Regions from separate parts of the Paenibacillus sp. CB74 genome, predicted to be linked through region 2. Evidence: riboswitches for the same ligand, from Rfam matches in the RefSeq annotation. Region 2 holds a riboswitch; the other holds the start of a gene.
The links. Region 2 has a riboswitch for cyclic di-AMP ahead of ACX9NY_RS06240 (3D domain-containing protein). Riboswitches for the same ligand answer to the same signal wherever they lie in the genome.

Region 1 (7,938 bases), on a different replicon from region 2:
CCGGCTAATCAAATTATTCTTTGTTTTCTCAGAATGATGACTTCTACGTTCTTCGGTGTTACATGACTCCTGCTCTTGAATTAAATCCCCCATGTTCCGATCACTCCTTTTCTTTATACATTTATTATACTATAGCCCCCCTATACTATACAAAATGAAAATCAACCACATTATTTCTACATAAATTATCTATACTATTATTGTTATTACCAAACAAATACAAAACATGGAGGAAAGATATATGAAAAAATCTATGCTTATAAAGAGAATTATCGTAATTAGTTCTTTTGCTATTTTTGCTACGGGATGTGCAAATGCTATTAAAAACAACGCAATGGAAGAAATGAATCATTCAAATATGAATAATCCTACAACGGTTAATTCCAGTCCTAATACCGGGAAATTCACATCTGCTACTCCAGTGGTAAACGGTAAAGAATTCACGATCACTGCCCAAGAGAGCAATCTTGAAGTTTCCAAAGGTAAGATATTACCTGTTTGGACATTCAACAATTCTGTCCCCGGACCTCAAATCCGTGTAAAAGTTGGAGATAACGTAAAAATCAATTTAAAAAATGAATTGAATCAGCCTGTCTCCATTCATTGGCACGGCTATCCGGTTCCCAATAATATGGATGGCATACCTGGCGTCACACAAGATGCTGTTGAACCAGGTAAAACATTTACGTATGTTTTCAAAGCCAATGTACCAGGTACCTATTGGTACCATTCTCACCAAGACAGTGTAAACCAAGTGGATAAAGGACTGTATGGTTCGCTTGTTGTTGAAGAACTCAAAAATGACTATGACCGGGACTACACTCTTATGTTAGATGAATGGATGAGTTCTGGCGACATGAGTATGGGGGATTCCGACAGCAAGGATATGAAAGATATGGATCATAATGAAATGAATATGTCCGATTCGGATAAGAATATGGACGAGGACACGTTGAGTATGGGCGGACATGATATGAGCATGTATGACCTATACACGGTAAACGGAAAAACAGGTCCTGCCATTGAGAAGCTAGCTGTGAAAGAAGGAGATAAAGTTAGAATTCGCCTAATTAATGCAGGATTTATCAGTCATCAAATGCACTTACATGGCCACAATTTTAAAGTAATTGCTTCGGATGGTCAGCCTATTAATGAACCCGGGGTGATTAAAGATCAAATTCTTTCTATTGCTCCTGGAGAACGTTATGATATTGAATTTACAGCGGACAATCCAGGCTCCTGGCTACTTGAGGAACACGGAACTGAAAAACCGATACAAAATATGAAAGCCGTTATCCAATATGAAGGTTCAAAAGTTCAAAATGACATTTCTAATACTTCTCTCAAGCTTCCCGTGTTTGATTTAGAGAAATACGGTAACATTTCAAATCCTAAATTTTCTTTGAATCAAACATTTGATCAGAACGTGACTATGAATTTAAATACGGAGATGAAAGACGGAGAAATGGTTTACACAATCAACGGAAAGGTGTTTCCGGATACAGATGTCATACAAGTCAAGAAAGGTGACAAGGTCAAAGTTACTTTTGTAAATCAGTCCAAGACGGATGACCATCCCATGCATCTCCATGGTCAATTTTTCCAAGTACTAAGTAAAAATGGTCAATCCTATCAGGGGTCAACGATCATGAAAGATACCCTAAATGTTAAACCAGGAGAAACCTACGTTGTTGCTTTTGAAGCCGATAACCCAGGAGATTGGATGTTCCATTGCCATGATTTGCACCATGCTTCCGCGGGAATGGTAACGGAAGTAGTGTATACAGATTATGAAAGTAACTATACACCTGATCCGAATGTAGATAACGTGGCTGAATAAGGATAATTAATGAGAAGCATTTTCCACGCTCTACTATAAACTGCTGATACAAATGTCAAGTCTAGTCAATGAGATACTAAAAAACAGAAGAATCCATTATGCGGCGATCTTCTCCGGAATCCAACCGAGGAGTGATCGCCGCATTTGTTTTGATGCCCCTAATTGTAAAACAAGCGATACTGACATAATGTAGGCCCTACTGCTACAAATTATGGGTTTCTCTAGATTTAGTTCCTCAATTTTCAGTAACAAAAATGATTTTTGCGTTCTATCTCCGGATTTGGTCCACGCTCTTGATCTTAAACGTCACTCTCATTCGGTTGTTGATCTGCCATCAGACGAACATTCCTATTGCTTATTGCTTTCTCCTATTTGGGTGGCATAAGAAAATCCCCCGGTATAATGAGCTCATTTTAACATGATCTCTATCTCGAGGGATTGATACCATCAGCTTTTCAAAAATGTTGGTCATTTTTGTTCAGCAAAGGCTCGTTTTTCGTTTTTGTTTTCTCATCTTCTTTGGAGAACTTTATTAAAGATAAGGATTATAAAATCATTCTTTTGGAAGAAGGAACGGAAAAGGAATACACACGATCTTCAATATATATTTGATGCCATAAGATAAATACAAGGATGGTCCACAATTTACGGCTTGCATCCATTTTCCCTTCCTTATGGATCTCAAGTAGCTGCAAGACATACGTTTTATTGATCCATTGATCTACGTCTGCCGTCATAATCAGATTTTTAGCCCATGTGTACCATTCACTTTTCAACCATACCCTGGTAGGTACAGGAAAACCTAATTTTTTTCGGTACTGTACATCAGGTGGCACCACACCTTTCATAGCTTCACGGAGCAATAATTTGGTTGCTGTAGGTGTAACTTTATACTTTGTTGGAATTGTAGCAGCTAACTCAAATACTTTTGTGTCCACAAAGGGAACCCGAAGTTCCAAGGAATTAGCCATCGACATTTTATCTGCTTTCATCAGGATGTTTCCACGCAGCCAAGTATGAATATCAATATACTGCATCTGCGTGACTTCATCATATAACTTCGCTTGTTTATAAAGCGGCTTAGTCACCTGAAGAGTCGGTTCACATACCCCCTGTTTCGTTAACCATGGTGCTAATACCTTATCTTTTTCATGATCCATAAAAATTTTCGCATTCCCAAAGTAACGTTCTTGTAGAATAAGACTACCTCTTTCCAAAAATCCCTTGCCTTTCATGCCGTCGGGCATTAACCTTCCAAGATGTCCTGCAAGACTTCTCAATCTTCCTGGAAGATCCTGAAACATACGGAGAGCATAAGGTTCCTGATAAATGTTGTAGCCCCCAAAAAATTCATCCGCGCCCTCTCCTGAGAAGGCCATTTTAACATGCTGACTAGCCAACCTCGATACAAAGTAGAGACCCACGGCTGAGGGGTCTGCTACTGGCTCATCCATATGCCATATTAGAGAAGGTAGTATATCTATATAGTCGCGGGCATTAATCCGAATTTCATGATGCTCAGTCCCCAAATAAGCGGCTGTCTTTCTGGCATCATCCAATTCACTATATCCTGGCATATCGAATCCAACGCTGAATGTTTGGGTTGGTTCCAATTGATGAAGTAATCCAACTAAACTGCTTGAATCAATACCGCCCGATAAGAATGCGCCCCTGGGGACATCTGAGTTCTTGTGAATACACACCGATTCCGTTATTACCGATCGAGTCTCCTCTACTAAATCGGAATAGGACCTGTTTTCATTTGGCTCAAACTTCACTTCGTAATACGGTTTAATGATCAATCCATGATCCTGTACAATCAAATAATGGCCGGCTTTCAATTTATGGATTCCTTTGAACATGGTTGAAGGTTCAGGTACATATTGAAATGTAAGATAATGATATAGCGCATTTTCATCTACTTCCCGATCAATCCTGCCTGAAGCCAGTATCGATTTAATTTCAGAACCAATCATGTATCCAAAGGCGGTTTCACTGAAATATACAGGCTTTATTCCGAAATGATCCCTTGCCGCAAATAAAAGATCTTTTTTTCGATCCCATATGGTGAAACCAAACATGCCCCGTAAATAGCTGACACATTTAATTCCAACGTCTTCGTAAAGCCTCAGCAGCACTTCAGTATCCGAATCTGTATAAAATGTATAACCTTTTTGGCTTAACCAATCCTTCAACTCTTTATAATTATAAATCTCCCCATTGAATACAAGCCAAATATCTCTGGTCTTATTGGTCATGGGCTGCGCCCCGTGCGCGATATCCAGTATACTTAATCTCCTGAAGCCCAAACCGATATGATCATTGATGTACATACCTTCATCATCTGGGCCACGATGAGCTATGGAGTCTGTCATATTTTGCAGAAGGTTTGCATCTACTGGCATACGATATTTGTTATATATACTTACAAATCCACACATTTGGCTAATCTCCTCTATTCAATATAAGATTAGTTTAGCCTTCATGTATGTGGAATTTGTGAAAATAATATGGTCTGTACTATAAATCACAGTTTCCTTAGTTATCTATTTATTTTCAGGTTTTGTTCGACTAAAAATGATGGTATCTGTTCAGAGGTAGTTATGAAACAAAATGGACAAACCCGTGAATTACTCACGAGCTCGTCCATTTTTTTAATGACTATCGTCAATCATTTTAAGGTAGTTCTGCTCGCTAACCACTCGGCGAGCTGTAACATATCTGGTTTTATAATAACTTTCAGATAAGCTACTAATTCGAACACCTTTACTGCTTGAAGAATGTGCAAATTGATTATTACCTACATAAATACCTGCATGGGAGATGCTACGACCATTCGTATTGAAGAAGACGAGATCTCCTGGACGGAGTTCTTCTTTCTCTACAAACGATCCCTTCTTTGCTTGCATACTGGAGGTACGCGGCAAATCTAATTTAAACGCATTAAATACATACAAGATAAAGCCGGAACAATCAAAACCCGATGTCGTTGTGCCGCCATATAGGTATGGTGTTCCAACTACTTCTTTTACTTCTGCAGTTAGTTTTGCCTGACTAGCAAATGCTCCCGTTGCAGTGGACGTAAATAAAACTGTTGCTCCAAGCACCGACAAAATTACTTTTTTCAAACTCTTGTTCCTCCCTTTGTTGCCTACGGAGTTAGCTTAAGGATTCGGTTAAAGGATCCCTATATTCTTTTTGTGCAAGAATAATTCACCCAACAAATGGTTCCCCCGTTTTCAAGACGAAATTCGGCAAAAATAGTTAAAAATTTGTAACCATAATGAGTATTATAGTTTTAAATTGTGTGGATTTTATGTAGAAATTTCGTAAATCTTAGTCTACGAAAAAATGAAGCGACCGCCCCCTGTCGAATTCAGGTAAGCAATCGCTTCTTAACGCATTCCTTTTTTTGTTAACGGACAATACAGTATCGCTCACGGCCCCTCTACACTATATAACCACTTATAACCTATACCCCAAACCGTTTGAATGGGGTTTTGGTTTAATCCAGCCAACTGCAGTTTCTCGCGGATATTTTTGATATGAGTATCAACGACTCGATTATCCCCGAAAAAATCATTTCCCCACAGACGTTCTATGATTTCATCTCTAGAGAAGACTCTTTGTGGATTTCCCGCCAATATAAGCAGGATATCAAGTTCTTTTTGGGTAAACTCCAGACCTGTGTCTAATACCAACACCTGTCTTCTATCTGGATAAATAATCAGATCCGAATACACGATCTTTTTACCGGCTTCTTTTAAGCTCGAAGACTGAGAAGAACGTCGAATAAGCGCATACAGGCGAGCAATAAGCTCATCCGAATTAACAGGTTTCACCATATAATCATCTGCTCCTACACCTAACCCATGTACCTTATCCTTCACATCCCCTCGAGCTGTAAGCATCAATATTGGTGTTTCACTAAAATCTCTGATTTTTTTACAAAGATGCCAACCATCCATATCCGGCATCATAACGTCTAATAAAATGACATGATACGAATGTTTCTGAAGATAGGACAGAGCTTCGGTTCCATTATGAGCTTCCGTAATATCAAAACCTTCTTTAGTTAAATAAATACGCAAGAGATTTCTCATATTCCATTCGTCATCAATAACTAATGCTTTCAACTTATTCATACGGTCACCACCACCCAATAAAATCTATAACATCATAGCCTACACCAAAGGCCATGAACTTTTTCTTCTTACTGTGACTTTTAAAATCATTAGCTCATTTGATTCACATATTATAATTTAAAGCTATGTGGTTTCAATGAAGATGTGATGGGAGGGAAAAATATTTTAAATGATGTGCCCACTCCAATCTTACTCTCTACATTTATTGTTCCTCCTTGTTGTAACACAAGACTTTGAACAATAGACAGCCCAAGTCCTGTTCCTCCATATTCACGTGACCTAGATTTCTCAACTCTGTAAAAGCGTTCAAATATGAATGGAAGTTCTTCAGCTGAAATCCCTGGTCCGGAATCGCTAATATTAATCGCTACTCCACCTACTTCGGAAGTTAGTGAAACTTGGATATTCCCATCAGCTGTGTAACGAATTGCATTATCCAATAGGTTTAAAATGATCTGTTCTAACCGATTGGGGTCCACAAAAATATGGGGTACGGGACTCAACTTACTTTGAATAGTAAGATCTTTCTCTTGGGCTTTTAATTGAACCTTATCTATAGACCTCTGGATGATCGAAGTGGGTTCGACTGACATTAGCTTCAAGTCAATTTTACCTTCCTCCATTTTAGACAGTTCAAAGAGATCATTTATGATTACATTCAAACGTTGTGCTTCCTCTGAAATAATTTGTAGATATTTTTTCTTTTCTTCTTCATTTTCCACAAGATCTTTTGCCAAAATATCCGCATACCCTTCCAAGTAAGTAATGGGTGTCCTCAATTCATGGGAGACGTTGGCAAAAAACTCAGAACGATTATCTCGATATTGCTTTAATTCTCTAGCCAGGTCGTTTATGGCTTGTGACAATGAACCAATCTCATCTTTAGTTTCTACAGGAATTTTTAAATTCAGTTCTCCTTTGGCAATCTGACGAGTTGCTTTTTCAATTTTTAACAAGGGATTAGATAATCTTTTAGATAAAAAAAAGATGCATCCCATCGCGAGCAACAGTGATCCAATGCCGGCTATAAAAAGTAAATTTCTGATCGTTTGGATCGATTCTTTCATGTTTTCTAGAGAACTAATCACATAAATTCCTTTGACTGTTGGAATTGTGGTCACGGGGATACCATGAAGCAAGTAAAGTTTGTTATTAAAAGTGAATTCTTTTTCCACCTTCTGCCCTTCTAACAATTTATCATTCTCCCAGATATATTCAGGAAGGGTAGGAGTGCCTGAAGCCTTTGATTCAAGGAAGGTTCCTTTTGAGCTCAAAATATACATCTGTACCCCCGTAAAATCGGCCATTTGTTCTGCACCGTTACCTTGCTCCTCAAGCATAGAGGACAAATGTGCTGCTAACTCGTTGGCTTCATCGTGGACTTTAGATGATAAGAAATTCGTAAATATGAGGTTAAGTACAATACTTAGCAATATTAAAATTCCAATAAACAAACTGAAAATGGTAAAGCTCAGTTTCAAATGAATTTTATTCCATGTCAAATGCATCACCTTTTTTATCGTTATTAAGAAAACAAAACAGTCGCCAAAATGGCGACTTCATAAATTCTCCCCTCAGAAAGGACGAGACTATTTTTTACTTTGAACAGTACTATGCATTAAATTTAGATATTACAATGGACTTTCCCCATTCAGTGGTTGATTTCATTTTCGCCATTTACTATAAATTTAAAGCCACTCCCTTTAATTCTTCAACAGAGATTCTCTTCAAAAACTTACTGAATTTTTCTTTACCTTTTGCGTGTACTTTGTAGTAATCAATTATGTTCAATACAGTTTGTGTCACTTCCGCCTCCGTTAAACCAGCTAAAAAAAGTTCCGCTAAAGAAGCTTTAATTCCCTTTGGATCTCCACCAACATAAATATCGAATTTCTCTTTCATTTTAACGATGCCGATATCTCTCAGAAGGGGTTCACTAGTCCCAAGTGCGCA
Region 2 (7,938 bases):
TTGGTTCGTACACGCAGATGTATGGTTGACGAATTATAGGCATAAGCCCACTTGTCACGAGGAACATGATACATGGCTTCTAGCAGCATGACAGCACCTCCTCAATATAGGATAAGTTATGAAAACCGGTCTTTTTGAACACGTACTTATATCAATAAATAACCAAGTTAGCCAGCAAATGAACCACATTTACTGTAATAAAATGAATTATTTTCATCGTTTTCAAAGGTTTCTTTCACAGCATCTCCAGCTTCTTGCTGAATATACGTACAGCTAATTAAGAAAAAGGCACCCTGAAACAGCTTGGAATTCAAGTCTGTTTAGGGTGCCTATATCACATGTTGATTAGATTCTTAGCGAATAGCTTGCTCGAATTCCGTTCGGATGGTTTGAAGCAGTTCTGGCTGACTGAGTACGTCGTAGGCTGTTGTAGCAAGTGCTTTTGCTCCCAGAATCATGCCATCCAGCGCGCGGTCCTGAAGTGCAAGATCACGGAAGGCAATGGAGTGCAGGGTATGAACTTCATCCACTACACGGATGTAGGGGTGGATTGCGGGACATTTCAGGGAAACGTTACCGATGTCCATGGAGCCATGATCGTTACCACTCACAATCTCTTCTTGCGGGATACCGAGTTCCATCAGATTTTGACTAAATGCCGCTGAGAATGCCTCATTGGTGACCATCTCGTCATAGGACGTTTCATAGTTGGATGTCACGAGCTTGCAACCTGTCTGCAGCGCAGAACCTTCAGCGATCTGAATCACACGTTCAGTGAGGATATTCAGTTCTTTACGGGTTGCAGCACGCACATAAAATTGTGCAGAAGCGTAGTCAGGAATGATGTTTGCTGCCTGACCTCCGTTATTGATCACACCGTGAATCCGAACGGTACTTTTCACTTGTTGCCGGAATGCATTGATTCCGTTGAACGTTTGAATGACGGCATCCAGAGCATTAATGCCTTCATGCGGACTTGCGGCAGCATGTGAAGATCGACCATGAAATTCAAATTGAACAGCATCAATCGCCAGCGAGCTGCCTGACTTTTCGTAGGCATAGTATGGATGCGCCATAAGGGCAACATCGCAGTCATCGAACAAGCCTGCTTCCGCCATCGGAACTTTGGCACCACGAGTCTCTTCAGCAGGTGTGCCAAACACTTTAATTGTTCCACCTACTTCATCCAGAATGGCCTTAAGCCCAACAGCAGCTCCAAGACTCATCATGCAGATCAGATGGTGACCACAAGCGTGACCGATCTCCGGCAGCGCGTCATATTCGCACAATAATGCAATGGTAGGGCCGGGTTTGGCGGCGGAATACGTTCCGATAAAGGCTGTCTCCAGTCCAAGAATGGGAGCCTCTACTGTGAAACCATGATAGAGAAGTTCTTCTTTCAAACGGGCAGAAGCGAGATACTCTTCATTTCCCAGTTCGGGATTCGCACCGATATATGATGAAATGGCTTTAAAACGGGAAGCATATTGATCAATAACCGTAAGAATTTGTGATTTTTTAGATGTCATTGGTAAACTCCTTATACGTAATGAAAATAATTCATTGATTATATCATGTTTGCTTTATTTTTTCAGAAACAAGTCAAGATTTGTAATTTCAAAATGCATTGCATAATCATGCATTGTACTTTATAATGACTCAGTCATCAACATGAGAAGCATACAATGTACTGTAAGGGGAGAAAAAGGTTGAAATTGATAAGTCGTTACACCATGATGCTGTTGACCTTTGTTATTCTGCTGACGACTGCCGTTCCTTTGGCATTGGCAAGTGGAACTACAGATAATTCAAGCAGTAAAAAGCTGGTGCTCGGTACAAGTGCCGATTTTGCACCATATGAATTCCATAAAGTGATTAATGGTAAAGATGAAATCGTTGGTTTTGATATTGAGATCGCCAAAGAGATTGCCAAAGATCTTGGCGCTGAGCTTGTGATTGAGGATATGGGCTTCGACGGTCTTCTGCCTTCATTGCAGAGCGGGCGTGTTGATCTGGTGATTTCAGGTATGACGCCGACGGATGAGCGGAAGAAAAGTATCGATTTTTCCGACACCTACTATAAATCAAAACAAGTGATCATGGTTCGCAATGTGGATAAAGACAAATATCCAACCATGACCGAACTTGAAAATGCGAAGATTGGCGTTCAGAAAGGCTCCATTCAGGAAACGATCGGACAGAGTATTCCAGGAGCGAAGCTTACTGCGCTTGATAAAATCTCGGATATCGTGCTTCAACTGCAAACCAAACGTATTGACGCGGCAATCGTAGAAGATACCGTGGCTGCAGGTTATCTGGACGATATCATTGGACTTGCTGCTGCTGTTCCGGACGAAGAGCAAGCAGAAGCGGCAATCGGGATTCGTAAAGGCAATACCGAGCTGCTAGCAGCCGTAAATGGAACACTGGAGCGATTGAAAAGCGAAGATAAAATCAATCAGATGGTGACGGACGCCAGCCTCTTGATGGCGGACAAAGCAAACAAATCACAAAATATTTTCCAAGTATTCTGGCAGTACAAAAGTTTCTATGCTACAGGTATAGGCTACACACTTCTGTTGTCTGCACTTGGGGTTATCTTCGGGGTAATTATTGGATTGATCATCTGTTTGTTCCGTTTGCATGACGCTGCAATTTTGCGGTGGATCGGTACTGCTTACGTTGAAGTGATCCGTGGTACACCAATGCTGGTACAATTAATGATCATTTACTATGGTTTTTCCCTAAGCTTTGGCATTAACTTCACTGCACTTCAGGCAGGTATCATTACACTTTCAATTAATAGTGGTGCTTATCTGGCAGAGATTTTCCGTGCAGGTATTCAAGGTGTGGATCGGGGTCAGTTGGAAGCAGCTCGTTCCCTGGGAATGGGTAGAGGGGCAGCAATGCGTTATATTATTTTACCGCAAGCCTTCAAAGCTGTATTACCGGCGATCGGTAATGAATTCATAACCATCATCAAAGAATCCTCCATTATCTCCGTTATCGGTATGGTGGACATTATGTATCAGGCAAGTGTGGTCAAAAACATTACGTACCAAGGCTTGAGTCCATTTTTGATTGCAGCAGCCATCTACTTTGTAATGACGTTCATTTTGTCCAAGCTGCTGGGACGACTGGAAAGGAAGTTGAGTGCAAGTGATAGACGTTAGACAATTACACAAATCTTATGGAAATAACGATGTGCTTAAGGGCATTAACGTGACGATTGGCAAAGGTGAGGTTGTCGTGGTCATCGGTCCTTCCGGTTCGGGGAAAAGTACATTCTTGCGTTGTCTGAACCTGCTGGAACAACCTACCTCGGGAGAGATTGATTTTGAAGGCGTGTCAATCACAGACCCCAAGCACAACATTAACGCAACTCGTGAGAAAATGGGAATGGTGTTTCAGCATTTCAACCTGTTCCCACACAAAACGGTAGAACAAAACATCACAATCGCTCCGATCAAAGTAAAGAAACAATCCACGCTGGAAGCGGAAAAAATTGCTGCTGATCTGCTTAACACCGTGGGCTTGTACGATAAAAAAGATGTATTCCCGAATCAGCTGTCCGGTGGACAGAAGCAGCGGATCGCCATTGCCAGAGCATTGGCCATGCAGCCGCATGTCATGCTGTTTGACGAGCCTACATCGGCACTGGACCCCGAGATGGTCGGCGAAGTTCTGGATGTCATGAAACGTCTTGCAGAAGGCGGGATGACGATGGTCATCGTCACGCATGAGATGGGGTTTGCACGTGAAGTTGGAGACCGTATCCTGTTCATGGATGGCGGGGTTATTGTGGAAGAGGGAACACCTGATGAGGTGTTTGGAGCACCGAAAAATTCACGTACACGTGACTTCCTTGCGAAAGTACTCTAAATGAATTGATTAAATAGCGTTACTGACTTCGAGTCGGTAACGCTATTTTTTTGTTGAAAATAATTACATATGGGATTCGAAAAGTAACTATTCTGTTACCAAATGTATAGCGGATATCTGGCCCAAACACTTTTAGATTATTCAATATTCTTACACGTGCTTATACATGTTGAATCCATTTGGTAAGAATTACTACAAGTTCAGGTTACAAAATTGTGATATATTGAACTCTGCCGAAACTTCCGGACAGGGAGTGCGGGGGATGTAACGATGCAGATAGTGCAGGGGGAAGATCTACAGCACACTGCTTGGGGTGAATTAGGGGTACATATCGTTTCAAATGTAATGATGGACCTATAGGGTGGGCTCCTCATCCGAATCCGACAACTAACTTCGCAGGCACAATGAGGGAGGAAGACCATGATTAACAAGAAACGTATAGCCAAAACAGCAGTAGCATTAATGACAACAGCAATGCTCATACAAGCCGTTCCGGCTCACGCCGATTCAGTTCATGTGGCCAAAGAGGGGGATACCTTCTACACCTTATCGAAACAATACGGAGTATCAATGAACACGTTAGTTAAAGCAAACAATGACATTTCGCCTTACAACATTTATGGTGGTTTGAAAATTACGATTCCCGGTAAGGCAAACAATGTAGCTGCCGCGGCGACGGAGAGCAAGACCCAAGCCAAAACGGTTACGACAGCAAGCTTGGACGTTAACACAGATAACAAAGTGGTTCAAGCGTGGGGTAAAACATTTGATTACAGTAAAACTGTGAACGTGAAAGCAACAGCGTACTCTGCAGATCCGTCTGAAAATGGAGGATGGGGTGCCGTCGATTATTTCGGAAATGACCTTGAACTGGGTACGATTGCAGTAGATCCTAGTGTCATTCCTCTTGGAACCAAAGTACTGGTAACGGGTCACAGCCATCCAGGCTTGCCAAAACAGGCTTTTGTGGCTACAGCACGTGATGTGGGCGGTGCAATCAAGGGTCACCGGATTGATATCTTTATCCCTGGTAGCAAACAGTCGGTAAGCACATTTGGTTTTCAGGATATTGAGTTGTACATTCTGAAGTAGAGCGTAAATTTCATTTAAACTGAATTCAAACAGGGTGTCTGCCAGTCGCTAACTTGCGATTGAACAGCACCCTTTTAATATTTCCATGATTACCTAACACGGTTATTCTATTCTTTCGCCTTCGGTAATCCCAGCATTTCGTCCAAGGTGACCAGTTCATATCCCCGGTTACGCAGTTCCTCAATAATTTCAGGCAAAGCCTCAATCGTGCCATTCAGATTCGATCCAACACCGCCTCCTGCATGTTGTAGAACGATGGAGCCAGGTTTTACAGCAGACAGGATGTTATCTTTCACCTTTTCCTTGGAAAGACCTTTCCAGTCCAGAGAGTCAACGTTCCAGTTCACAATACTATAATGTTGTCTGGCAGCCCATTGCAGCTGTTCTTCATTAATGTCTCCATACGGAGGTCGAATCATCTTGGGCGTATATCCCGCCAAATGGCGAATGATATCCCCGGTATGTAAAATTTGTTTGCGGAAGGCATTCATCGACAGCTTACTGAACTCCGGATGATTGTAGCTGTGATTGCCAACGATGTGCCCTTCCTTAACAATCCTTTTTACCAAATCGGGGTGCTTCTCAGCACGACTACCAACGATGAAAAACGTAGCTCTGACTTTATACTTTTTCAACAGATCCAACACCTGCGGAGTAAACCGTGGATCGGGCACATCATCAAATGTCAACGCAACCTGTTTGGTTGAAGGACCATTAGTTTTGAACGTATCGGCATATTTCTGACGTAACTGTCCCAATGTTAATTGTTCTTCTTCCACGGAATCAGTATTGGATACCGATTCACTTGGCGGGTCTGAAGCATCCCGTGATGAAGCTGGTGGTGCTTGATATCCTCCGAGAAAAACAACGATAACCATCAGCATAATGAGGCGTACGCGCATAATAACAGCCTCCTTTTCCAAAATGACGTTCTCTATGGTATGCCCGTGGACTTGAGAAAATATGCGCAGTGTGAGAAGTTTCATTGCTGATTTAACTCATGACAGCCATAATTCCTCCATATATAACATATAGAAAAGGAGCGGTGGAATAGCCATGAGTACATATGATTTGAAATCGATACGTTTACAGGTGATTGAAGCAGGAGAGGATAAGGTTTTTCTCGTTACGGGAGGAAAAGCTCATATTGGCGCTGTAGCCACGTTCTATGTGGAAGATGAGCGGGTCAGCGGCACGACAGTCCATATTCCGGGACATAAGGAACAAGAACTGTGTGAGCGGCTTGCCCGAAAGGCTGCCCAACAATTAAAAATGACCGTTACGGTAATTATGGGTATCCATTTTGATTCCATTACACGGATGCAGATCGATGAAATCGTGCAGACTGCAGAGAGGCTAATGGAGGATCATCTGAGCAAGGATAAACGATCTTCCTAATATAAAGAGCAATCGCATGTTTTAATTTTATTTGCTAAAATTGAAACGAGTTGTAGATTGTTACGTATGTATGTTTATATACGATGTAATATCGACTAGGAGGAATAACATAATGTCCATTTTCAAACGTTTACGTGATCTAACCATGTCTAACATCAACGCTATTATTGACAAGGCAGAAGACCCAATCAAGATGACGGACCAATATATCCGTGACATGCAAGAGGATCTGGAAGATGCGGAGAAAGCAGTAGCGCAACAGATCGCCATTGAGAAGAAATTCAAGCAGCTATTCGAAGAGCAGGAAGCTCTAGTGAAAAAACGTGAAGAGCAGGCGCATACGGCGGCACGTGCTCAAAACTTGGATCTGGCCCGCAGGGCTTTGGAAGAGAAAAAAGCAGCCGAAGAGAAGATGACTGAGTACAAAACCAGTTATGATCAAAACAAGGCTTCAGCAGATAACCTGCGTGGCAAGCTGGACGAGATGCGTAAGCAACTGACTCAAATGAAGAACAAACGGGAAACACTGGTAGCGCGCTATAATGCAGCAAAAGCCCAAACGGAAATTAACAAAGCGTTGAATGGGTTTGGCTCCGATACTGCAAGTGCGGGTATGAAACGCATGGAAGAAAAAATGATGCAGATGGAAGCACAGGCAGAAGCAAGCAACGAGATGTCTTCCAAAGGCAAATCGCTTGATGAAGAGTTCGAGAAGTGGGGTAAAGATCAGGCTGTTGAAGATGAACTCGCAGCATTGATGAAACAGTACGATAACAAGAATTAATACCTTGGTTGTCAGCAGGGTTAACCAGCGGAGGAGAAGAATGTTTCTCCTTCGCTTTTAAATGCGGTTCATGTTGAGATGTGGGGGCTGTGTAAATGGATTTGAACATTTTGGCGATGCTGGTCTGGACGGTATCTGGTTCGGTTTTGCTGTTTGTCTTGATGTATGTCGATTCACTGTTCACGAAATATAAGGATTTTGCTGAAGTTAAGGCTGGCAACATGGCGGTTACCACTCGTATGGTGATGAAATTATTTGCACAAGGTTATGTACTTGCTACGTCCATTTCTACGGCTGGTCATCTTGGAGAAGCGTTGTTGGTGTCCGTGGTATCCTTTATCATCTTATTGATTCTGGAGAGTGTCGTTCACTTTATGATTCGCAGATGGGCCAATCTCGATCTGGATACAGGAATTCAGCAAGGTAAGACAGGATACGGGTTGTTCTCTGGCGCTTTACATATCGTGGGCGCACTGATCATTGCAGCTTGTTTATAAGATAAGGAACAGGAGTAATTCTCATGAGTGTATGGAAACGAATTAAAGGAATACTAACGAAACCTGAACCACCGCAGGCAGAGAAAACCATGCTTCAGCTTGCACCTGGTGATATCTGTGAGGTTTCTCTCGTCACTTATGAAGTCGTTGGTCGGGTACAAAATCGCGCTCGAAATGCAGTTGTGCTCACGCTGCAGGATGGTACCGCATTTCGATATTTGCATATCGAAGAACGGGAACTCACACGTTACGCCCTATATACACCCATTGATGGCAGGCTTGATG

Region 1: it holds a riboswitch for cyclic di-AMP, as region 2 does, so the genes downstream of both, ACX9NY_RS32160 (C40 family peptidase) here and ACX9NY_RS06240 (3D domain-containing protein) in region 2, are expected to answer to the same signal.

The regions. Positions count from the first base shown of each region.
Region 1 is NZ_JBVMUS010000002.1:416,629-424,566, forward strand. It holds gene ACX9NY_RS32145 (metal-sensitive transcriptional regulator) at 1-93, opposite strand, end outside; gene ACX9NY_RS32150 (multicopper oxidase family protein) at 242-1,840, shown strand; gene asnB (asparagine synthase (glutamine-hydrolyzing)) at 2,386-4,281, opposite strand; gene ACX9NY_RS32160 (C40 family peptidase) at 4,495-4,968, opposite strand; cyclic di-AMP (ydaO/yuaA leader) riboswitch at 4,974-5,107, opposite strand; gene ACX9NY_RS32165 (response regulator transcription factor) at 5,278-5,985, opposite strand; gene ACX9NY_RS32170 (sensor histidine kinase) at 6,096-7,487, opposite strand; gene ACX9NY_RS32175 (nitrite reductase) at 7,666-7,938, opposite strand, start outside.
Region 2 is NZ_CM146009.1:1,355,547-1,363,484, forward strand. It holds gene ACX9NY_RS06220 (alpha-glycosidase) at 1-89, opposite strand, end outside; gene ACX9NY_RS06225 (M20 family metallopeptidase) at 354-1,529, opposite strand; gene ACX9NY_RS06230 (ABC transporter substrate-binding protein/permease) at 1,710-3,173, shown strand; gene ACX9NY_RS06235 (amino acid ABC transporter ATP-binding protein) at 3,160-3,882, shown strand; cyclic di-AMP (ydaO/yuaA leader) riboswitch at 4,104-4,300, shown strand; gene ACX9NY_RS06240 (3D domain-containing protein) at 4,303-4,974, shown strand; gene ACX9NY_RS06245 (polysaccharide deacetylase family protein) at 5,082-5,876, opposite strand; gene lpdD (prenylated flavin chaperone LpdD) at 6,031-6,372, shown strand; gene ACX9NY_RS06255 (PspA/IM30 family protein) at 6,485-7,156, shown strand; gene ACX9NY_RS06260 (DUF350 domain-containing protein) at 7,252-7,653, shown strand; gene ACX9NY_RS06265 (DUF4178 domain-containing protein) at 7,677-7,938, shown strand, end outside.